DNA from 4 places in the Clostridium sp. LS3 genome. Region 1 is predicted to be linked to each of the others. Evidence: riboswitches for the same ligand, from Rfam matches in the RefSeq annotation. Region 1 holds a riboswitch; each other region holds the start of a gene.
What was found. Region 1 has a riboswitch for S-adenosylmethionine ahead of ACZJV1_RS02180 (Na+/H+ antiporter NhaC family protein). Riboswitches for the same ligand answer to the same signal wherever they lie in the genome.

Region 1 (4,217 bases):
AGAATGAGATATTTCTAAAATATTGTAAAGTTCCTTAGCTGTATAGTAATCTTTTGGTAAGAGCTTAAAAAGCTTATCTTGTAATTCAAGTTTATACTTTAAATCAGTTTCTATACAGTTATGAGGACCATGTTTCCCTCTATGGTGGTAGTTGCAAAGATATTTATAGTTTAACTTAATATCGTAGCCACCTTCGTGTTTATGAACTATATGATGAATATCCGCTTTTGATCCACAAATTTCACAGTGGTACAAAGTCATGCCTCCTTTTTATATCTTTAATAATATTATAAAATAAATTTATTTTTATTTCAAATTAGATATAAAAGTATATCATTGGGTGAGTAGGTATTTTACGCTAAAAATACGTGCATCCTAATACATAGAATTATATTGTTATAATAAAGTGTTTATATTTACTTTGTTATATTCTTAAAAAATACTTGTAAAGGTGGTATAATATACTATATAATATATATATAGTATATTATATTACGAGACTGAAGGAAAGGTGATACAGTGAGACATAGTTATGATTCATTTGATTACTGGGAAGAATTAATTAATGAAAATAAAACTATAAGAGGACATATGTTTATGGATAAGTTACCTAATGAAAAAAGTATATATATCCATAGCTTAGTTTTTTGCAAGAATAACGGACTTAATAATACATGGGCATACTTTCCAAATGAAAAAATATTGTTAGGATATATTCAATATTCATTTTTACAAGAAGCCTTTTATAAATGGATATATGGAAAGGAAAGGTTAGTTGTTAATGTTCCAAACATTCCAGTAGAAATAATAATTTCAGATGGAGAAAAAAATAAAAAAATATCTAAAGAAGAAGCAGATAATATGAGAAGACATGTAAAAATGATAAAGGAGTGTTGGGCTTTACCTAAAGATAAATTAATTAGGGCACTTCAAAAGTTTGCTAGAGACTTTAATAGAACTTGGTACGGAGACAATAGAGAATTTTTATATTTAAAAATTTTTAATACACCAAAAGAATTAGGGGAATTTGTTATAAATTCAAGCTATATGACAACAAGTGAAAGAGAATTTAAAGAGAGAACTAGCTTAATTATTTCAGATTGGAAAGAAGTATGTGAAAAAGCTGATAAAAATAAGAGCCATGGAGAGCGATTTAGAGATATTTTATTAAAATCCCTTACAGAAATAATTTAAAGGTAAAACTAATTATTGACAGTAATAATTACTAAATATATAATATTACTGTCAATAATATTTGCGGGTGTAGCTCAATGGTAGAGCCCTTGCCTTCCAAGCAAGTTACGTGAGTTCGATTCTCATCACCCGCTCCATATGCGTTATTAGCTCAGTTGGTAGAGCACCTGACTCTTAATCAGGGTGTCCCGGGTTCGATCCCCTGATAACGCACCATTAAAAGAGAGATTAATTTTATGTAATCTCTTTTTTTCTATTTATAGAACATTTAACACTAAATACTTTATTGTTAATAGTAACTTTAAAAATAAAAGACTTATATAAGGTGTTAGGAATATTTTTCATATTGACAATAGTATATTAAATTGATACTATTATAGTGCAAAATTTAAAAGTCTTATCAAGAGTGGTGGAGGGACTGGCCCTATGAAACCCAGCAACCAAGAATTTTAATTAATTCTTAAGGTGCTAAATCCTGCAGGTAAACCTGGTAGATAAGAGGCGAACTATAATTTTTTATATGTGTGAGTAAAGCTTCTGTATTTCTACAGGAGCTTTTTAATTTTTGTAATTATAAATAATTTATATTTTTAAAAGGAGAGGAAGAAATTTTGAAAAACAAAGGTAATGGACTAGCTTTAATTCCATTGGGAGTATTCTTATTAGTGTATTTAGGTACATCTATAATAGCAAAAGATTTTTATGCTGTATCAGTTATTGTTCCTTTTTTAGTAGCAGCTCTAACAGCATTAATTATGAATAGAAAAGTAAAGTTTGATGAAAAAGTAGAAGTTTTTTGCAGGGGAGCAGGAAACACTAATATTTTATTAATGATATTAATATTTATATTAGCAGGAGCCTTTGCTGAAGTTGCTAAAAATATGGGAGCAGTAGACTCAACTGTAAATTTAGGATTATCTTTATTACCAAGTAGTCTATTAATACCTGGAATGTTTATTATAGGTTGCTTTATAGCTTTATCTATAGGAACATCAATGGGAACAATAGTTGCATTAGTTCCAATTGCAGTTGGAATAGCAGACAAGACAGGAATAGCAACAGCATTGGCAGTTGGAGCAGTAGTTAGTGGTGCTATGTTTGGAGATAATCTTTCAATAATATCTGATACAACTATAGCAGCAACAAGAACTCAAGGTTGTGAAATGAAAGATAAATTTAAAATGAATTTTATAATAGTTCTTCCAGCAGCAATAATAACTGCGTTAATATTCATGGTATTAACAAGAAATGCAAATGTAGTTAGTTTAGATTCTTTAAGTTTTAATATATTCAAAATTTTACCCTATATAATAGTTATAATAACAGCTTTACTTGGAGTTGATGTAATAATAGTTTTATTACTTGGAATCTTGTCTTCAGGTATAATAGGATTTATATTTGGAAGCTTTGACTTATTGGGATTATTTAATTCTATATCTGATGGAATAGCTGGTATGAGTGAGCTAATAATAATCTCATTACTTATAGCTGGAACAATAGAGATAATAAAGTTTAATGGTGGAATAGACTTTATACTTAACAAAGGACTGAAGAATTTTAAAAGTAAAAGAGGGGCTGAGTATGGTATTGCAACCCTAGTAAGTTTAGTAGATATTTGTACTGCTAATAATACAGTAGCAATAGTAACTGTTGGACCAATAGCTAAAAATATTTCAAATGAATTTGATTTAGAACCAAAGAGGGTTGCAGGGATAATGGATATGTTTTCGTGTGTATTTCAGGGCATAATACCATATGGAGCTCAACTAATATCAGCAGCAGGTCTTGCAGCTTTATCACCATTTGCAATAATGAAATTTTTATTTTATCCATATCTTATGGGGATATGTGCTATAATAGCTATATACATTCATTGGAGAAATAAATAAGGCTGTTGTAAAAATTTAAATATATAAACCAAAAAACAAGGAGATAACTTTTTTAGTTATCTCCTTGCTTTTTATAAGCCTTAATTTAATTCTTAACTTTTTAATTATTTATTATCCATTGTAAGAAGGCATATACTTTGAGAGGATATACCCTCACCACTGCCAGTAAATCCAAGTCCTTCTTCAGTAGTTGCCTTAACATTAATTTGACTTAAATCAATTTCTAAAGCTTGTGCTATGTGTTCTCTCATTTGTTGTATATAAGGAGACATTTTTGGTTTTTGAGCAATAATAGTTGCATCTATATTGTTTATGGAATAACCATTATCTGAAAGAAGTAATCCTACTTGTTTTAAAAGTTTTAAACTTGAAATACCTTTGAATCTTTTATCTGTATCAGGAAAATGCTTGCCTATATCACCTAGAGCTGAAGCACCAAGCAATGAATCCATAATTGCATGAAGTAATACATCAGCATCTGAATGTCCAAGTAAACCGTGTTTATAAGGAATTTTAACTCCTCCTATTATTAAGTCTCTTTCTTCAACTAAACGATGTACATCGTATCCTAATCCTATCCTCACTTTATCACCTCTAAATTAATTATAGAATTATTTTACCATAAATATAGAAGATATATTTAAAATTTATTTTTTAGAACTATAATACTTTTTTAAAGGGATAGACTTTAGAATTATTTTTTACAGATTTTTTCTTAAATATTTTATTAATAAGATGATTTAATTTAATATTAAGCTTGTAAATAAAGTGAATGGTCCTAGATGAAAGCTTCTTACGTTTAAGGACGAAATCTACATAAATTATTTTTCTATTCATAAGTTGCTCCTAAAATATTAATAGACTATAAAAAGCATATATAAGTTCTAATAAATTGCATTAATTTAATTAAAGTAAATACACTTTGTTATAGTATAAGTAATTCGGTATTACAGGAACTTATATATAAAATTCAAAAATATATATGCTTTTAAATTTTCTTCATATACTGCTAATGAGATTTTACTATAAAATAAATAATACAAAATGTAATGTAAATTAATAATTAGAACATATATATTATAAAAGTCCATAATGTTTATGATATAATATATGATAGAGTGGTATAAATGTTTA
Region 2 (4,217 bases), 860 kb from region 1:
TATTATACATATTATATATAATTGATTGTAAAAGGGAGTATTTTATTGCTCCCTTTTATTTATTAACAATCTTATATGCTTCAATAATTGAAGAAGAAATCACTTTAGCCATTTCCATAACTAAATTTAGACGAATGCTTCTAGATGTGAAAATTTCTGCATTTTCACTTGAATCTATTATTCCTATTATTGAGGCAATTCCAACATCAGGTAAATTTTTACCAACACCTTTTCCAGGATGTATTGGATAATCTCTGGTATGTATTTCACCAATTGAGCTATATTCACCTAAGCAAGCATCTATACCTATAGTTAAGGATTTAGGATGCAATTTATTAATTTCATTCAATATTTTATTTATATTTAAAGCATGTATTGGAGATTCTATTGTTCCGTACACTGGGAGAGGGAAGGCTTTTTCTGTTAGAAATGTGCCAACCATTGGACCTAAGCAATCACCAATACATTTATCTGTTCCTATACAAACTATTATAGTATTTTCCGTAATATAATTTTTAATAGAATTTGCTATTTCAATATGAGAATTATAAGAGTTATATAATACTTTACGCTTCACTAAAATTCACCCCCGCCATAAAAGTATATGTTTGATAAAGATTAATTATAATAAAATGTATAAAAATCATAAAAGAGGAAATTAATCAAATAAAAGGAGATGAAATAGAATGAAGAGATTACTATTTTCTACCATTACCATAATAATTAGTATAGTTATCCCAATATATTTTTTATTAGTGTGGGAGCCATTAAAAAGTGAAGAAGTTATTAGTGAAAATGTAGTAAAATACAATAAAGAAGAAGAGTTTATTAGTGAGGAAAAAAATAAATCTACAATTATTATAAATCAAGTAGATTCCTCTAATAATTTGTTTGGACATTTAGATAAAGCTAGAAAAGAAAAAATAAATGTATTAATTAGAAATTTAGCTATAGTAGATATAATAAAAGTTAATAACTATTTTTCGGATAGAGAAAATACAGTTAACATTACAAAAGGTATGTCTTTAGTAAAGCAAAGAATGTCAAATAAAGAATATGAAGAGTTTAAGGATATTATAAGTGATTATATTGATTTAGATATTATAGAAAAAGAAGTATAAGAAATTATTATTTAAAAAATTATTTTACTTATAGCAATATATATTTATTAAAAATTATTACAAGTTGAAGGGATGTTTATTTAATATCTAATATAGAATAATTATGACAGAAAAATTGTTAATAAAAAAGATATTAGTATTAATTAGAAGAAAATAAAAGAAAAACAGAATAAATTAAATATAGTTTCTTTAAATGAGTGAAAATTGTACTTGAAATTAAGATATAATAAATATATACTAATCATTGTCGGTTGAGAAGATACAAAGTTTACTTAACTGAAATTAAATAAATTTTAAACGGGGGAGTTCCCGAGTGGCCAAAGGGGGCAGACTGTAAATCTGTTACGTTTCGTTTCGATGGTTCGAATCCGTCCTCCCCCACCATTTGAAATTTATTAATTTATAATATGCTGGCATGGCTCAACGGTAGAGCAGCTGACTTGTAATCAGCAGGTTGTAGGTTCGATTCCTATTGCCAGCTCCATAAAATGGGGGAGTTCCCGAGTGGCCAAAGGGGGCAGACTGTAAATCTGTTACGTTTCGTTTCGATGGTTCGAATCCGTCCTCCCCCACCATTTTATAAAATTTTATTCTTATGGAAGCATAGCTCAGCTGGGAGAGCATCTGCCTTACAAGCAGAGGGTCACAGGTTCGATCCCTGTTGTTTCCACCATTTTAAAAATTAAATATGCTGGCATGGCTCAACGGTAGAGCAGCTGACTTGTAATCAGCAGGTTGTAGGTTCGATTCCTATTGCCAGCTCCAAATGTGGGGGAGTTCCCGAGTGGCCAAAGGGGGCAGACTGTAAATCTGTTACGTTTCGTTTCGATGGTTCGAATCCGTCCTCCCCCACCACAAAAGGCAAGTTTACTTGTCTTTTTTTATATTTTTAAATAATTTAATATTTTATCAGTTAAAGAATCTAAATATGTAATTATTTTAGGTTCTGTAGTTGACTATTAATATTAAAGATGATATAATCTGAAAAGTAAAATTTGATATTAGTTCTTATCCAGAGAGGCGGAGGGAAAAGGGCCCGATGAAACCCGGCAACCTACTTCAGTAATTTTGAGTGTGGTGCCAATTCCTGCAAAGTAATTTTGCAAGATAAGAAAGATTATGACTTTTAACATCTCTTCTTATCGAAGAGATTTTTTTATTTTATAAATTAAATTAATTAGAATTAATATCAAATAAAATGAAAGGAGAAATGAAAATGAGAAGATTATTTACATCAGAATCAGTTACAGAAGGGCATCCAGATAAGATCTGCGACCAAATTTCAGATGCTGTATTAGATAGTATTTTAGCTAAAGATCCTATGGCAAGAGTTGCTTGTGAAACAGCTGTTACAACAGGAATGGTATTGGTTATGGGAGAAATATCAACTAATTGTTATGTTGATATTCCAAAGTTAGTTAGAGAAACTGTAAAAGAAATAGGCTATGATAGAGCTAAATACGGTTTTGACTGTGAAACATGTTCAGTACTAACATCAATAGATGAACAATCAGGTGACATTGCTATGGGTGTTGATGAAGCATTAGAATCTAGAGCAGGGCAAAAAGATGATGTTGAAGCAGTTGGAGCAGGAGACCAAGGAATGATGTTTGGTTTTGCAACAAATGAAACAGAAGAGTATATGCCATTACCAATAGCTATGGCTCATAGATTATCAAGAAGATTATCAGAAGTAAGAAAGAACGGAACTTTACCATACTTAAGACCGGATGGAAAGACTCAAGTTACAGTTGAATATGATGATAATAAAGTTATAAGAATAGATGGAATAGTAATATCAACTCAACATAGTGAAGATGTATCTCAAGAACAAATAAGAGAAGATTTAATGGAGCATGTAATTAAAGCTGTAGTTCCAGCAGAATTATTAGACGATAGCACAAAGTATTACATAAATCCAACTGGAAGATTCGTTGTTGGAGGACCACAAGGAGATAGCGGATTAACTGGAAGAAAGATAATAGTTGATACTTATGGTGGATATGGAAGACACGGTGGTGGTGCTTTCTCAGGGAAAGATCCAACTAAAGTTGATAGATCAGCAGCATATGCGGCTAGATGGGTTGCTAAGAATTTAGTAGCAGCTGGAGTAGCTGATAAATTAGAAATTCAATTAGCATATGCAATTGGTGTTGCTAAGCCAGTTTCTATAGAGGTAGAAACATTTGGAACTGGAAAGAAATCAGAAGAAGAAATAATTTCAATAGTTGAAAAAGTATTTGATTTAAGACCAGGAGCTATAATAAGAGATTTAGAATTAAGAAGACCAATCTACAAGCAAACAGCTGCATATGGTCACTTTGGAAGAAATGATTTAAACTTACCTTGGGAAGATTTAAATAAAGTAGAAGAAATAAAGAAGTATCTTTAAAATAAAAAATGCTCCAATTTTGAATTGGAGCATTTTTATTTATACTAATACTTTACCAGCAACTATAACATTTTTTACATTTATGTCTTCATCAAATAAAACCAAATCTGCATCGAAGCCTTCTTTTATAAGACCTTTTCTATCTTCAACTTTACAATGTCTAGCAGCATTAAAAGTTGCCATTTTTACAGCTTCGTTTAATGAAAGACCAACATTTTTATATACATTTTTAATAGCTTTATCTAGAGTTAATATTGAACCAGCTAAGCTTCCACTTAAAAGTCTTGCAGCTCCATCTTTAACGACAACCTCTTGACCTCCTAATGCATACATACCATCAGGCATCGCACATGCCATCATTGCATCAGTAACTAATAAAACTTTATCAGTTGTCTTTTGATTGTAAGCTATTCTAAGTGATGGATATGATATATGGATACCATCAGAAATTGTTTCTGTAGTTACTTCGCTATCAAATATAGCACCTACAACTCCAGGTTCTCTATGAGCAAATGGTGTCATTGCATTAAATAAGTGAGTTGAGTGGCAGCAACCACATTTAATTCCTTCCATAGCTTCATCGTAAGTAGCTTTAGTATGACCTATAGAGCAAACTATTCCTTTTTTTGATAACTCTTTTATTAGTTCCTTAGCGCCAGGAACTTCAGGAGCAATTGTAATTGATACAACAGCATCTTCAGCAT
Region 3 (4,217 bases), 950 kb from region 1:
TGAGAAATGAGGTAAAATTTATGGAAAGAAGTAGTGGAATATTAATGCATATTTCATCACTACCAGGAAAATATGGAATAGGAACATTTGGAATAGAAGCCTTTGCCTTTGTAGATTTTTTAAAGAAAAGTAGACAAAAGTATTGGCAGATACTACCTTTAGGACAAACTAGTTATGGTGACTCACCATATCAATGCTTTTCAGCATTTGCAGGTAATCCATATTTTATAGATTTCGAAATATTAGAAGAAGAGGGGTTATTAGAAGAAGAAGATTATTCTAATTTAGATTATGGCTTAGATGAGAATTGTGTAGATTATGCTAAGTTATTTGTAAATAAAAATAAAATACTAAAAAAAGCATACCATAATTCAAAGAATAAATTTAATAATGATATAGAGGATTTCAAAGAAAAAAATAAGCTTTGGTTAAATGATTATTCTCTATATATGGCTGTGAAAAATCATTTTAACTTAGTTAGTTGGCAAAAGTGGGATGATGATATAAGATTAAGAAAAGATGAAGCCATAAATTATTATAAAAAAATGTTAAAAGATGAAATTGATTATTGGGTATTTGTACAATATATGTTTTTTAAACAATGGTATAGTTTGAAGAAATATGCTAATGAAAATGGAATAAAAATAATAGGAGATATTCCAATATATGTTTCAGAAGATAGTGCAGATATTTGGAGCAATCCTAAGTATTTTAAAGTCGATGAAAATATGATTCCAATAACTGTTGCAGGTTGTCCTCCGGATACTTTTTCAGCTACTGGCCAACTATGGGGAAATCCTATTTATAACTGGGATAATTTAGATAGAGATGGATATGGTTGGTGGATTGATAGAGTTAGAGAAAGTTTTAAATTATATGATGTAGTAAGAATAGACCATTTTAGAGGGTTTGAAGCATATTGGGAAATACCATATGGAAACAAAACAGCAGAATTTGGGCAATGGACAAAAGGGCCTGGAATTAAATTATTTAATGCTATAAAAGATAATCTTGGAGACGTGAATATAATAGCAGAAGATTTGGGAATGATGACAGATGACGTAATAGAGCTTAGAGATAAAACAGGATTTCCTGGAATGAAAATTTTACAGTTTGGATTTGGCGGAGAAGATAGTGTAGACTTACCACATAATTATCATGCTAATTGTGTGGCTTACACAGGCACACATGATAACGATACAAATTGTGGATGGTATAATGTAACTGGAAGTAAAAATGAAATAGAAAAAGCTAAAAAATATTTAAATTTAACTTATGATGAAGGAATATCAAGAGGATTAATAAGAGGAGTTTGGGGAAGTCAAGCTTATTTAGCAATAACCACAATGCAAGATTTTTTAGGATTAGGTAATGAAGCTAGAATGAATTTACCTTCTACATTAGGTGGCAATTGGACTTGGAGAGCTTCAAAAAAAGATTTAAACGATAAATTAGCAGAGGAAATATTTGAATTAACTAGATTATATGGTAGATAATTTAATTAAATTATAAATAAATCCCAGATAAAAGTTATAAATAAAGCTCATGGAGAATATTCTCCATGAGCTTTATTTATAATAATATTAAGGTACATAATATTTAAAGAGGTGGTTTAAAATGAGAGTCCTAGTAATGAGTATAAATTTAAGAGCAAGTTGGGTACATTCTTTAAAAGAAAAGAGAATGGTAGTTAGAAGTATAACTCAGAAGTTAAAAAATAAATTCAATATTTCTGTAAGTGAGATAAGTGATCAAGATATTCATCAAAGTATTGTAATTGGAATTTCAGGAATATGTGCAACTAGTGCTCAAGTAGATTCTACTATGGAAAATATAATAAATTTTATAGAAGAAAATACAGATGCAGAGCTTATAAAAATAGATAAAGAAGTAGTAATGTTTTAAAATTTATAAAAATAAATTTTAAAATGTTGTTGACAAATATAATTAATAATCGTATATTAATATCAATATAAAAATTAAATATTTTGATTACGTTTCTTATCAAGAGTGGTGGAGGGACTGGCCCTGTGAAACCCAGCAACCTGTAATAGGATTATAAGATAAGTCTAATTAATGTTGGACTAAAACTATATTCTATTAAGTTTGGTGCTAAATCCTGCAGCTTTAAGCTGATAGATGAGAGAATAAATTAGTATGTGAGTAATTATACGCACTAGAGATTTATTCTCCAGTGCGTTTTTTGTTTTACTTTAAGTTTCTTTAAAGGGGGAATTAATTGTGATAGAAATTAATAACTTAAGTAAAAGCTTTGACAAAGTAGAAGTTATAAAGAATGTTTCGCTTAAGATAGAAGAAGGACAAGTATATGGAATTATAGGACATAGTGGGGCAGGGAAATCAACTTTATTAAGATGTATAAATGGGCTAGAAAGTTATGAAGATGGATCTCTTACAGTAATGGGTAAAGAGGTTAAAGATTTAAGTGGAATTGAACTTAGGGAATTTAGAAAAGATCTTGGTATGATATTTCAAGGGTTCAATTTATTAAATAGAAAAAATGTATTTGAAAATGTAGCATTACCACTAGAGGTTTGGGGATATGAAGAAGAGTATAAGGAATACAAAGAAAAATGCAAGGGAAAAGGGGAGAGTTTTTGTAGTTACAAAAAATTTAGAAAAGAAAAAATATATAATAGAGTAACTGAACTTTTAAAGTTAGTTGGACTTTCAGAAAAAGCAGATGCAAAACCATCTAATTTAAGTGGAGGTCAAAAGCAAAGAGTGGCTATAGCGAGAGCTTTAGCATTAGAGCCTAAAATTTTACTTTGTGATGAAGCTACATCAGCATTAGATCCTAAGATTACAAAGGATATATTAGAACTTCTTTCAAAGATAAATAAAGAGTTAGGAATTACAATAGTTATTGTTACCCACCAAATGGAAGTAGTTAAAGAGGTTTGTGAAAAAGTTGCATTAATAGAAGGGGGCATTTTAAAAGTACAAGGCAATTCAGAAGACTTATTCTTAAAACCAGGAGTATCGCTTAAGAAGTTTTTAGGTGAACAGGATGAAGAGCTACTACCAGCGATAGGGATAAACATAAAATTATTTTTTCCAAGCACATCATCAGAAAATGCACTTATCACGAAAATGTCAAGAGAGTTAAATATAGACTTTTCAATAGTTTGGGGCAAATTAGAAAAGTTTAGAGATGATGTACTTGGAAGCTTAGTAATAAACATAGAAGAGGAAGATAAGGAAAGGGTAATAAATTATTTAGAAAAGAAAAATGTAATATTGGAGGTGCTTAGCTAATGTCAGATATATTATTAAAGGCTCTGGGGCAAACAATTATAATGGTATTTTTCTCAACTGTATTTTCAATAATATTAGGATTTGTACCAGCAATAATCTTAATAGTTACAGAGCCAAATGGATTAAAGCCAAATAAGTTTATTTACAAAATATTAGACACTATAATAAATATCCTAAGAAGTTTTCCATTTATAATATTAATGGTGTTTATGGTACCTTTAACTAGGTTAATAGTAGGAAAATCAACAGGAATACAAGGTGCAATAGTCCCTTTAACTATAGCAGCAGCTCCATTTGTAGCAAGAATAATAGAATCTGCCTTAAAAGAAGTAGATCCAGGTGTAGTAGAAGCAGCAAAATCTTTTGGAGCATCAAATACTCAGCTAATATTTAAGGTTATGCTTAAAGAAGCTGTTCCATCAATAATTTCTGGACTAACTTTAACTGTAATTAGTATAATAGGCTATTCAGCTATGGCAGGAAGTGTAGGTGGTGGCGGACTTGGGGATCTTGCCATAAGATATGGTTATCAAAGATATCAGACAGATGTAATGATTGTAACAGTTTTAATTTTAATAATAATTGTACAAGTGTTGCAATCTTTAGGAAATTACTTATATAAAAAACTATCATAATAAAGTTATGAAAATATAAAAATAAAAGCAATTGATATAGGAGAATAAATTTAATTAAATAAAAATTAAAGAAATTTAAATTGTCTAATTTTAACTGACAATTGTACATTAAAAAAGGGGGCTTTCAATATGAAAAGAAAATCAATATTAACATTATTATTAACAGGGGCTTTAGTAATAAGCTTAGTAGGTTGTGGAGGTAAGGGAAAAGAAACAGGTTCAGCAGCTGAAGATAAAACAATAACAATAGGGGTTACACCGGTTCCTCATAAGGAAATAGTAGAACAAATTGTACCAGATCTT
Region 4 (4,217 bases), 160 kb from region 1:
AATATTTGGTACACTTTCTTTTAGATACACTCTAAATATTATTTCTAAAGGTGATGACCCCATTGCCTCAGCTGCCTCTATCACCCCCTTATCTATTTCTGATAAAGCACTTTCTATTTGCCTTGAAAAGAAGGGTATAGTTCCTAAAACTAGTGGTACAAAAGAACCCTTTGTTCCAATTGCTGTCCCTACTATGGCCCTGGTTAATGGTATTGCTGCTGCTAATAAAATAATAAATGGTATTGATCTTGTTATATTTATTATCTTATCTAAAACATAATAAACTGGTTTATTTTCTAGTATGCTTCCCCTCTTAGTTACCACTAATATTACTCCTAATATAAGACCTATAACAAATGATATAGCTCCTGATACTAAAAGCATAATCAAGGTTTGTCCAGTTGCTTCATAAATTTCTGGTATTTTTTTTACTGCATTAGGCAATAATTTTTGTATTAAGTCTGCCATCTTTAATCACCTCAACTTCCACATTTTTTTCTTTAAGATAGTTTATAACATTATGAATCTGTTCTTCTTGACCTTTAATTATTACAATAAGTCCACCAAGTGGAGATTCTTGAATTATCTCTACATTTCCAAAGATTATATTTGCATCTACATTAAATTCTCTAGATATTATTGAAATTATTGGTTCAGTTGTACTATTTTCTAAGTATTTGAGTTTTAGTATCTTTTCATTTTCCTTAATTTCTACAACTGAAGATTTATCTTCTATTAAGTCATATATATTACTTAATAGAGAAGTACTATCTATAAAATTCTTTGTAATCTTTTCTTTAGGCTCTGAGAACACCTTAAATATATTTCCTTCTTCTACAACTCTTCCATTTTCCATAACAGCAGCTCTTGTGCATATTTCTTTAACTACTTGCATTTCATGAGTTATTATTACTATGGTTATTCCAAATTTTCTATTTACCTCTTTTAAAAGTTTTAGTATGGATTTTGTAGTTTGTGGATCTAAGGCACTGGTTGCTTCATCACAAAGTAATACTTTTGGATCATTGGCTAAAGCCCTTGCAATGCCTACCCTTTGTTTTTGTCCTCCACTTAATTGAGATGGATAAGAATTTGCCTTATCTTCTAATTCAACAAGTTTTAGTAGTGATATAACTTTATCTTTTATTTCATCTTTTGAATATTTACTTCCCTTCAAAGGATAGGCTATATTTTCAAAAACTGTTCTAGACTTCATAAGATTAAAATGCTGAAATATCATTCCTATCTTTTCTCTTTCTTCTCTAAGTTCTTTATTTGATAATGTATTAAGGTCTTTTCCATCTATAAGTACTTGCCCCTTAGTAGGTCTCTCTAAAAAGTTTATGCATCTAACTAGAGTTGATTTTCCAGCTCCACTAAAGCCTATAATTCCATAAATTTCACCTTTGTTAATGTTTAGTGTTACATCCTTTACTGCTTCTACTTTTCCACCTTCTGTATCATAAGTCTTGTACAAATTTTTTAATTCAATCATGTTCCCCCTCCTTCTACCCTAAAAAAGGTAATAAAAAAACTGCTTTCCTAAAAAATAAGAAAGCAGTGTAATACACTTCTATATTTCATTCTTATCTTTCAGACGCAGTAAACATCTGCAGGATTTAGCACCTTAAATCATAACTAATTTAAGTTCGTAATTCAGGTTGCCAGACTTCACAGGGCCAGTCCCTCCGTCTTTCTTGATAAAAATCTATTCATTTTTTTGTTTTTCATTTCTTGTTCCTCATTATATATGTATATATTTCCACTGTCAATAGTATTTTTACTTTTTTATAAAAAAGTGGACATATGTAAGAAATCCATTATATTTTGCTAAGTCATTTTAATTTAAAATAAAAAACTAAAATTAAACCTCTAAATAATTAATTACTTAGAGGTTTTTTATTTAACTATATAACTGGATAGCTCTTTAAAACTGTAACATTACCTTTTATTGAATATTCTCCTAAAGTAGCTGGGATTAAATAACTATCTCCAGTCTTTATTTTTTCTGTGAAGTCTTTTCCTTCTATTATTCCTTCTCCATCTACGCAAGTTAACATATCAAACTTTTCTATATCACTTGCATCATTGTATTGTGAATCTATAGTTATTTTTTCTATTCCAAAGTATTCATTTTTACATAGTAAGCTTTGCTTATAGCCTTCATGCTTTATTTCTTCTTTTTCACTAAGGTTTTCACATTGAAGATCAAAGTTTATAACATCTAATGCTTTTTCAACATGAATTTCTCTTGGTCTTCCATAGTCATATACTCTGTATGTTACATCACTATTTTGTTGAATCTCTGCTATTATAACACCTTCGCATATAGCATGAACTAATCCACTATTAATTAAAAAGCAATCACCTTTTTTAACTTCTATTTTATTTAAATAACTTTCCACATTATTATTTTTTATAGCTTCTTCAAATTGTTCTTTACTACAATCTTTAGTTCCCACTATTAAACAAGCACCTGGTTTAGCATCCATAACATACCAAGCTTCTGTTTTACCATAATCCCCTTCATACTTTGCAGCATATTCATCTCCTGGATGTACTTGTACTGAAAGTTTTTCTTTTGAATTAATAAGCTTTATAAGTAATGGAAATTTTTCTAAAGTAACCTTCGCTCCTACAAGTGTATGTCCATACTTTTTAATTAAATCATCGAAGCTAGTTCCTTTTAATGAACCATTTTCTACAATTCCAGTCCCATTTGGATGACATGCTATATCCCATGTTTCACCTATTTCACCTTCTGGCATATTATCTCTAAAGGATTCAAAATCTCTTCCACCCCATATTTTTTCATAATATAAATTCTCAAATCTAATTGGATACATAATCTTTCTCCTTCCTTAACAACACTTCTTAAGTAAAATATATATTTCAATATATAGATTATTAAATTAATTGATTTTTTTAAATAAAAATTAATTAATATTCTTCAATTATTCTATTTTATTTATAATATTTATTTTCTATAATATTTATAATAAATAATTTTCTATACATTCTCCTACGGAGTTAACTAAATATTTAACATGTTTCTTTAGTTCTTCTTCTACATGGTTAAATGTAAATGAATTTTTAGTTATCTTAAACATAGTTACGTCATTCCATGAATCTCCTATGGTATATAGATCTTCATTTTCTATTAATTCTTGTTCTGCTAAATATTTTACTCCACTTCCCTTTGAACATCCCACTGGAACTACATCTATATAAATATCATTTCTATATGCTACTACTGTATCACCATATTTTTCATTTATTTCATCTTTTATTTTTTCTATTTCATCCTTCTCTTTATTTGGATTATATATAGAAATTAAGCTTAGCTCCTCTTCTATTTCACATATTGAATTTACTCTTTTTTTATTTGGATATGGTAAATTATCTCCATCTGTTAATAAATATGTGTCAAATCCAGATTCTACTGAAATATATACATCATCTTCACTTATTCCATTTATTATACTTTCTATTATTTTTTTATTAATTACTTCTTGCTTTATTTTTCTTCCTAATGAATCTACTATTAATGCTCCATTTAGTAATACATAATAATTTGCAAATATCTTATAGTCATCCTTTAGCATTTCTACTCCATTGTATGGTCTTCCCGTTGAAACTACTAATAAATTCTTTTCTCTTTGAAGTCTAAGTATAAACTCTTTATCCTCAATGGTAACCTCATTATCATTTATTAATGTTCCGTCAAGATCTGTTGCTAATAATTTACTCATTTATTCCTCCATTATTATATCGATATTTTTTTAATATTTTATCACTATAATTTTATCATATAATTGAATAAATTTTCACAAATAAATTTATAGACTTAAAAGATGAAACTTTTAAGTCTATTTTATTGCTTATATTCTTTTTACATTTCAGTTCTTTGTAATAATAACTCTTCTATTACTTTTTTATCATTAGCTTTTTCTATTTCTGCTTTAAAATCATCATCCATTAAGCTTACTGCTAATATTTGAAGAATTTTTAAATGCTCATTTCCTTCACCATCTGGTACTGCTATTAAAAACACCATATTTACTGGTTCATCATCTAAGCTTTCCCATTCTATTCCTTTTTCACTTTTACCAACTATAACCGTTGGTATGTTTACCCATGGTGATTTTGCATGAGGTATCGCAACTCCATCACCTATACCTGTTGTTGATATAGCTTCTCTTCTTTTTACATCTTCA

Region 2: it holds a riboswitch for S-adenosylmethionine, as region 1 does, so the genes downstream of both, metK (methionine adenosyltransferase) here and ACZJV1_RS02180 (Na+/H+ antiporter NhaC family protein) in region 1, are expected to answer to the same signal.
Region 3: it holds a riboswitch for S-adenosylmethionine, as region 1 does, so the genes downstream of both, ACZJV1_RS16185 (methionine ABC transporter ATP-binding protein) here and ACZJV1_RS02180 (Na+/H+ antiporter NhaC family protein) in region 1, are expected to answer to the same signal.
Region 4: it holds a riboswitch for S-adenosylmethionine, as region 1 does, so the genes downstream of both, ACZJV1_RS02765 (methionine ABC transporter ATP-binding protein) here and ACZJV1_RS02180 (Na+/H+ antiporter NhaC family protein) in region 1, are expected to answer to the same signal.

What each region holds. Positions count from the first base shown of each region.
Region 1 is NZ_CM143921.1:416,239-420,455, forward strand. Features, by position in the region: gene ACZJV1_RS02160 (HNH endonuclease signature motif containing protein) at 1-255, opposite strand, end outside; gene ACZJV1_RS02165 (hypothetical protein) at 520-1,194, shown strand; tRNA gene ACZJV1_RS02170 (tRNA-Gly) at 1,258-1,331, shown strand; tRNA gene ACZJV1_RS02175 (tRNA-Lys) at 1,335-1,410, shown strand; SAM riboswitch class I at 1,589-1,695, shown strand; gene ACZJV1_RS02180 (Na+/H+ antiporter NhaC family protein) at 1,806-3,083, shown strand; gene ispF (2-C-methyl-D-erythritol 2,4-cyclodiphosphate synthase) at 3,188-3,667, opposite strand.
Region 2 is NZ_CM143921.1:3,538,218-3,542,434, reverse strand. Features, by position in the region: gene yyaC (spore protease YyaC) at 56-577, opposite strand; gene ACZJV1_RS16670 (hypothetical protein) at 687-1,121, shown strand; tRNA gene ACZJV1_RS16665 (tRNA-Tyr) at 1,421-1,505, shown strand; tRNA gene ACZJV1_RS16660 (tRNA-Thr) at 1,531-1,605, shown strand; tRNA gene ACZJV1_RS16655 (tRNA-Tyr) at 1,612-1,696, shown strand; tRNA gene ACZJV1_RS16650 (tRNA-Val) at 1,719-1,794, shown strand; tRNA gene ACZJV1_RS16645 (tRNA-Thr) at 1,812-1,886, shown strand; tRNA gene ACZJV1_RS16640 (tRNA-Tyr) at 1,892-1,976, shown strand; SAM riboswitch class I at 2,127-2,235, shown strand; gene metK (methionine adenosyltransferase) at 2,338-3,513, shown strand; gene nagA (N-acetylglucosamine-6-phosphate deacetylase) at 3,553-4,217, opposite strand, start outside.
Region 3 is NZ_CM143921.1:3,440,751-3,444,967, reverse strand. Features, by position in the region: gene malQ (4-alpha-glucanotransferase) at 21-1,496, shown strand; gene ACZJV1_RS16190 (DUF503 domain-containing protein) at 1,618-1,905, shown strand; SAM riboswitch class I at 1,999-2,146, shown strand; gene ACZJV1_RS16185 (methionine ABC transporter ATP-binding protein) at 2,242-3,279, shown strand; gene ACZJV1_RS16180 (methionine ABC transporter permease) at 3,279-3,914, shown strand; gene ACZJV1_RS16175 (MetQ/NlpA family ABC transporter substrate-binding protein) at 4,044-4,217, shown strand, end outside.
Region 4 is NZ_CM143921.1:572,456-576,672, reverse strand. Features, by position in the region: gene ACZJV1_RS02770 (methionine ABC transporter permease) at 1-468, opposite strand, end outside; gene ACZJV1_RS02765 (methionine ABC transporter ATP-binding protein) at 437-1,495, opposite strand; SAM riboswitch class I at 1,584-1,707, opposite strand; gene ACZJV1_RS02760 (type I phosphomannose isomerase catalytic subunit) at 1,908-2,846, opposite strand; gene ACZJV1_RS02755 (HAD-IIB family hydrolase) at 2,994-3,752, opposite strand; gene ACZJV1_RS02750 (PTS sugar transporter subunit IIA) at 3,893-4,217, opposite strand, start outside.